Regions from separate parts of the Leisingera sp. MMG026 genome, predicted to be linked through region 2. Evidence: riboswitches for the same ligand, from Rfam matches in the RefSeq annotation. Region 2 holds a riboswitch; the other holds the start of a gene.
The links. A riboswitch is a leader RNA that binds a small molecule or an ion and turns the genes downstream of it on or off. The one in region 2 is predicted to bind thiamine pyrophosphate.

Region 1 (3,409 bases), on a different contig from region 2:
CGCTGTTAGAGCCGTATACTCAGCCGATCCTGCCTTGATTCTCACCAATCTGGCCACGGTGCAACAGCAGGTGGTCCAGGATCACGCAGGCCATCATCGCCTCGGCCACCGGTACGGCGCGGATGCCGACGCAGGGGTCGTGGCGGCCCTTGGTGATGACCTCCACTGCCGAGCCATCCTTGCGGATCGACTGGCGCGGGGTGAGGATCGATGACGTCGGTTTCACCGCAAAACGCACAACCACATCCTGCCCGGTGGAAATGCCGCCCAGGATACCGCCGGCGTGGTTGGAGGAATACTCCGGCCCGTTCTCGCTCATGAAGATCTCATCGGCATTTTCCGAGCCCTTGAGGCGCGCGGCATTCATGCCCTCGCCGATCTCCACGCCCTTCACGGCGTTGATCGACATCATCGCGGCGGCCAGATCAGTGTCCAGTTTGCCATAGACTGGTGCGCCGATGCCTGCGGGGACATTGCGGGCGACAACTTCGACAACGGCGCCCACCGAGTCATGCGCCTTGCGCAGACCTTGCAGGTAATCTTCCCACTCCTGCACGGCGCCGGCATCGGGGATCCAGAAGTCATTCTGCTCGATCGCATCCCAGTCGAACCGGCTGCGGTCGATCTCCAGCTCACCCATTCGGGTCATATAGCCCTTGATCTCCAGCCCCGGCACCAGCGCCTTGATTGCTTCACGTGCAACACCGCCCGCTGCAACCCGCGCTGCGGTTTCGCGCGCCGAGGAACGGCCGCCGCCGCGGTAGTCGCGGTTGCCGTATTTCTGGAAATAGGTGATGTCAGCATGGCCCGGACGGAAGGTCTGTGAAATCTCGCCGTAATCCTTGGATCGCTGGTCGGTGTTTTCGATCATCAGCTGAATCGGGGTGCCGGTGGACATGCCGTCGAACACGCCGGACAGGATTTTCACCGCGTCAGGCTCATTGCGCTGGGTGGTGTTCTTGTTCTGGCCGGGGCGGCGCTTGTCGAGCCACTGCTGCAGTATCTCCGGCTCCAGCGGCACATTCGGCGGACAGCCGTCCACGGTGGCGCCAAGCGCGGGCCCGTGGCTTTCGCCCCAGGTGGTGACGCGGAAGAGGTGTCCAAAGCTGTTCATCGACATGAGGCGCGGTCTCCTTTGCGGGACGTGCTTAGCGGGCAGGGGCCTGTGCCTCAAGAGGATTCCTGTGCGGCAACGCGGGCTGGGGCGCTGCCACCGCCGCCTGCGGCGGCTCCCCCGGGATATTTTCAGCAAGAGGAACTGAGGGGGCGCTGGCTGCGGTCCAGTTTGCCAAGGGCCATAAGTCCTGGCGGGGCTTTGGCTTGTGTTCGCGGCGTCTGGAGCATAAGGTCCGCGCGACCTCGGGGTGCGCAGCAGCGCTGAGATGACACCCGTTGAACCTGAACCGGATCACACCGGCGGAGGGAAGGTACTGGACAGCCTCCACCCTTGCCCAACGCCGCAAAGGAGGATGGCTTGAAACATCTTGTTTTTGCCGCGGGACTGCTTGGCGCCTCGGCGGCTTTTGCCGAAACGCCGGAACTTACCGTGTATACCTACGACAGCTTTGTCTCCGACTGGGGCCCCGGACCGGCAGTTGAAAAGGCGTTCGAAGACGTCTGCGGCTGCGATCTGAAACTGGTCGGCGCGGGCGACGGCGCCGCGTTGCTGGCGCGGGTGAAGCTGGAGGGCGAGCGCTCGGACGCAGACGTCGTTCTGGGTCTCGACACCAATCTGACCGCGGCGGCCAAGGAAACCGGCCTGTTTGCGGATCATTCGGTCAGCGCCGAATTTGCGCTGCCGGTCGAATGGAACGACGCGACCTTTGTGCCTTATGACTGGGGCTATTTTGCCTTTGTTCATAACGCCGATGCAGCGGTACAGGCGGATTTCCCGTCGGATTTCAAGGCGCTGGCAACCAGCGACATGAAGATCCTGATTCAGGATCCGCGCTCCTCGACCCCGGGTCTGGGCTTGCTCCTGTGGGTGAAAGCCGCCTATGGCGATGAGGCGCCGGAAATCTGGAAGAGCCTCTCTGACAACGTTGTCACCGTGACCAAGGGCTGGTCCGAGGCTTACGGCATGTTCCTGGAAGGCGAGGCCGACATGGTGCTTTCCTACACCACCTCGCCCGCCTATCACCTGATTGCTGAGGAAGACGGCTCCAAGGCGGCTGCCGCCTTTGACGAGGGTCATTACATGCAGGTGGAAGTTGCAGGCAAACTGGCAAACACCGATCAGTCTGAGCTGGCCGACCAGTTTCTGGAATTCATGGTGTCCGACGCCTTTCAGTCGATCATTCCGACCACCAACTGGATGTACCCCGCTGTGACACCGGCTGCGGGTCTGCCGGAGGGTTTCGAAACGCTGATCGCGCCAGGCAAGTCCTTGCTGCTGAGCGAAACTGAAGCGGCAGAGGTGCGGGATGCAGCGCTTGGCGAATGGCTGGACGCGCTCAGCCAGTAGGCTCCGTTCCTGGAATCAGCGCGGCACTGCTTGTCGTCGCGCTGATCTTGGGAACCTTGGGTGCTGTGGCACTCAGGGCCGAGGCCGGAACCGGATTTGGTGCCAGCGACTGGGCGGCGTTGCGGTTCACGCTCACTCAGGCCAGTCTGTCGGCGCTGCTGAGCGTCGGTCTGGCGATACCCGTTGCCCGCGCATTGGCGCGGCGACGGTTTCCAGGGCGGGCATTGCTGATTGCCCTGCTTGGCGCCCCCTTCATTCTGCCGGTGATTGTTGCCATTCTGGGCCTTCTGGCGGTGTTTGGCCGGGCTGGCTGGCTGAGCAGCTTTTTCGGCCTGTTCGGGCTGGAGCCGGTGCAAATTTATGGCCTGCACGGCGTGGTCCTGGCACATGTCTTCTTCAACCTGCCGCTGGCGACTCGGCTGATCCTGCAGGGCTGGCAGGAAATCCCGGCTGAACGCTTCCGATTGGCCGCGCAGTTGGATGCCGGTCCGCGGGCGATGTGGAGGCTGCTAGAGGGGCCGATGCTCCGGCGGGTGGCGCCGGGTGCTTTGGCTGTCGTCTTTGCCATCTGCCTTTCCAGTTTTGCGGTTGCGCTGACCCTTGGCGGCGGCCCCAGGGCGACCACGATCGAGCTGGCCATCTATCAGGCGTTCCGTTTTGATTTCGACCTGGGCCGGGCTGCGCTTTTGTCGGGGTTGCAGTTATTGCTGACCGGCGCAGCTGCGCTTGCCGCGCTGCGGGTGTCGGCGGGCGAAGGGTTCGGTGCCGGCCTTGACCGCGCGGTGCGGCGCTGGGACGGGCAGGGGGCCTTGGCGCGCTGTCTTGACACCGTTTGGATTACCCTTTCAGCTGGTTTCTTACTGTTGCCGCTGGCAGCGATCGTGCTGGCCGGACTGCCCGGGCTTGCTGACTTGAAGGGCACGGTATGGCAGGCCGCGGGGAACT
Region 2 (3,409 bases):
CATGGGCGGCGATCTTATAGGTGATCACACCCACCTTGACGTCGTCGCGGTCGGGCAGGCCGAGGTGTTCCTTGGGCGTCACGTAGCACAGCATCGCACAACCGAACCAGCCGATCATGGCGGCCCCGATGCCGGAGGTGATGTGGTCATAGCCCGGCGCAATGTCGGTGGTCAGCGGCCCAAGCGTGTAGAACGGCGCCTCGTGGCAGCACTCCAGCTGCTTGTCCATGTTCTCCTTGATCTTGTGCATGGCGACATGGCCCGGCCCTTCGATCATCACCTGACAATCCTTGGCCCAGGCGATCTTGGTCAGCTCGCCCAGGGTCTCCAGCTCGGCAAACTGCGCTTCGTCATTGGCATCAGCGATGGAGCCGGGGCGCAACCCGTCACCCAGCGAGAAGGACACATCATACTGGCGGCAGATGTCGCAGATTTCCTCGAAATGCTCGTACAGGAACGACTCCTTGTGGTGATGCAGGCACCACTTGGCCATGATCGAGCCGCCGCGCGACACAATCCCGGTCACCCGCTCAACAGTCATCGGCACCATGTGCAGCCGCACGCCTGCGTGGATGGTGAAGTAATCGACGCCTTGCTCCGCCTGTTCAATCAGGGTGTCGCGGAACACTTCCCAGGTCAGGTCTTCGGCGATGCCGTTCACCTTCTCCAGCGCCTGATACATCGGCACGGTGCCAATCGGGACAGGCGAGTTGCGGATGATCCATTCGCGGGTGTTGTGGATGTTGCGGCCCGTCGACAGATCCATCACCGTGTCAGCGCCCCAGCGGATCGACCAGACCAGTTTGTCCACTTCTTCCTCCATCGAGGAGGTGACGGCAGAGGTGCCCATATTGGCGTTGATCTTGACCAGGAAATTGCGACCGATGATCATCGGCTCGATTTCCGGGTGGTTGATGTTCGCGGGGATGATGGCGCGGCCGGCGGCGATTTCATCGCGGACAAACTCCGGCGTCACGTAATCGGGGATATTGGCGCCAAAGTCGTTGCCATCGCGGTGGCAAGGGGACAATTCGCGCAGCTGGTTTTCGCGGATGGCGATGAATTCCATCTCGGGCGTGATGATCCCGGCGCGGGCATAGGCCAGCTGGGTCACCGCCTTGCCGTCCTTGGCGCGCAGCGGCGCGGGTTTCACCGGGAATTCGGGCGTCAGCCGGTCGCCCGCGACAAAGCCGTTGTCCGCAGGTGTCACATCGCGGCCGGTGTATTCTTCGACGTCGCCGCGCGCCTCGATCCAGTCGCGGCGCAACTGCGGCAGGCCCTGGCGGATGTCGGTCAGCACGTCCGGATCGGTATAGGGGCCGGAGCTGTCATAGACCGGCAGCGGTGCCTCGCCCGCCGTGGGGTGGGTGGCGATTTCCCGCATCGGCACACGGATGTCCTTATGGACTTCGCCTGCGACATAGATCTTGCGCGACGCGGGCAGGGCGCCCGTGGTGATCTTGGGGTTGGGGACGTTCATTTTGGTGCTCCTCAAAGCCGAAAACTCAGAAAAGACACCAGATGAGTTTTGGCTGGGAAACCGGCAGGCAAAGAGGCCTGCTTTACCGGAATGCGCCTGTTTCAAACGGCTGTCCCCGCGGGGACACGGGGACAAAAGGCGCGTCCTTGCTTCCTACGCCAGTATCAACTGGGTCAGGTTCAAAGGGTCGCGCCGCCGGCCCGGGTTGCCCCGCACCTTGACGCCTCTCAGTCCCTTGAGCGGGACTCCCCTGCGTGGCTTTAGGGGTAGGGGAGGCATAGGGCTCGCGTCAACCGGAATCTTTGTAGATTATTTTTTGGCATTAAAATCAGATTGATACTGGCGCTATGGACGCAAAAGCGGGTCAAATCGCTGCAGCGCAGCTTTGATGCTTGATCGAGGGTGGTGAAATTATCTATAAAAATCCGCAACGCCATCCGCGTATGGCCAACTGGTATACGAGAACAGGAGACAGCATGCTGGACGCTGCACCCATCCGCACCGACTGGACCCGCGAAGAAGCGGAAGCGATTTACAACAAGCCTTTCATGGACTTGCTGTTTCAGGCGCACTCTGTGCACCGGCAGTATTTCGACCCCAATCAGGTGCAGAAATCCAAGCTTCTCAGCATCAAGACCGGCGGCTGCGCCGAGGATTGCGCCTATTGCTCGCAGTCGGCCCGCAACGGCGCGCAGCTCTCAGCCTCCAAGCTGATCGAAGTGCAGCGGGTGATTGCCGAAGCCAGGAAAGCCAAGGAAGGCGGCGCCACGCGCTATTGCATGGGGGCGGCCTGGCGCTCGCCCAAGGACCGCGACATGGCCGCACTTGAGGCGATGGTGCAGGGGGTCAAGGATCTTGGGATGGAGACCTGCATGACCTTGGGCATGCTGGAGGAAGATCAGGTGTTCCGTCTGCGCGATGCTGGTCTGGATTACTATAACCACAATATCGACACCTCCGAGCGGTATTACTCCGAGATCATCACCACCCGCACCTTTGCCGACCGGATCGACACCCTGAACCGGGTGCGCGAGGCGGGCATCAAGGTCTGCTCCGGCGGTATCGTCGGCATGGGCGAGCAGCAGCTGGACCGCATCGACATGATGCTGGCGCTGGCGACGCTGGAGGTGCATCCGGACTCGGTGCCCGTGAACATGCTGATCCCGATTGCCGACACGCCGCTGGCGGATGTGGAAAAGCTGGATCCGATCGAATTCGTCCGTTCGGTGGCGCTGGCCCGCATTCTGATGCCGAAATCGCATGTGCGCCTGTCTGCAGGCCGCACAGACATGTCGGACGAGATGCAGGCGATGTGCTTCTTTGCCGGCGCGAACTCGATCTTTGTGGGGGATACGCTGCTGACCGCCGACAACCCGGAAGAGGACAAGGATCAGCAGCTGTTCGACCGTCTGGGCATCACCGCAATGGCGGTGGGATGTGACGGCAGCCGCTGATGGCGGGCGCCTTCCCGAGGCATGAGACATCGTTGGAAGCGCTGCGCAATCGCGGGCGTTACCGGCAGCTGATGCCGCGGGACGGGCATGATTTTGCCTCCAACGACTATCTTGGGCTGGCGGGCAGCGATGTGCTGCGCGCCGCCGCCGCAGACGCGCTGGCGCGCGGTGTGCCAGTGGGCGCAGGCGGTTCGCGCCTGCTGCGCGGCAATGACGCAGAGCATCAGCAGTTGGAAGCTGAGGCGGCGGGGTTCTTTGGAACCGAGGCGGCGCTGTTCATGGGGGGCGGCTTCACTGCCAATCAGGCGATTTTCTCGACCCTGCCGCAGCAGGGCGACTTGGTGCTGTATGATGCGCTGATCCATGCCAGCACCCATGACGGTATGCGGCTGGGCCGGGCCGAGAACCGCAGCTTTGCTCATGGCGACGTGGAAGACGCTTCGCGGGTGCTGACGGACTGGCGCGCTGCTGGTGG

Region 1: another riboswitch for thiamine pyrophosphate. It lies ahead of thiB (thiamine ABC transporter substrate binding subunit); the one in region 2 lies ahead of thiC (phosphomethylpyrimidine synthase ThiC).

The regions. Positions count from the first base shown of each region.
Region 1 covers NZ_JAKFZM010000063.1:2,120-5,528, forward strand. Annotated here, with positions in the region: gene aroC (chorismate synthase) at 20-1,120, opposite strand; TPP riboswitch at 1,351-1,442, shown strand; gene thiB (thiamine ABC transporter substrate binding subunit) at 1,475-2,464, shown strand; gene L1069_RS21630 (thiamine/thiamine pyrophosphate ABC transporter permease ThiP) at 2,440-3,409, shown strand, end outside.
Region 2 covers NZ_JAKFZM010000020.1:35,141-38,549, reverse strand. Annotated here, with positions in the region: gene thiC (phosphomethylpyrimidine synthase ThiC) at 1-1,480, opposite strand, end outside; TPP riboswitch at 1,614-1,742, opposite strand; gene bioB (biotin synthase BioB) at 1,957-2,934, shown strand; gene L1069_RS12720 (8-amino-7-oxononanoate synthase) at 2,934-3,409, shown strand, end outside.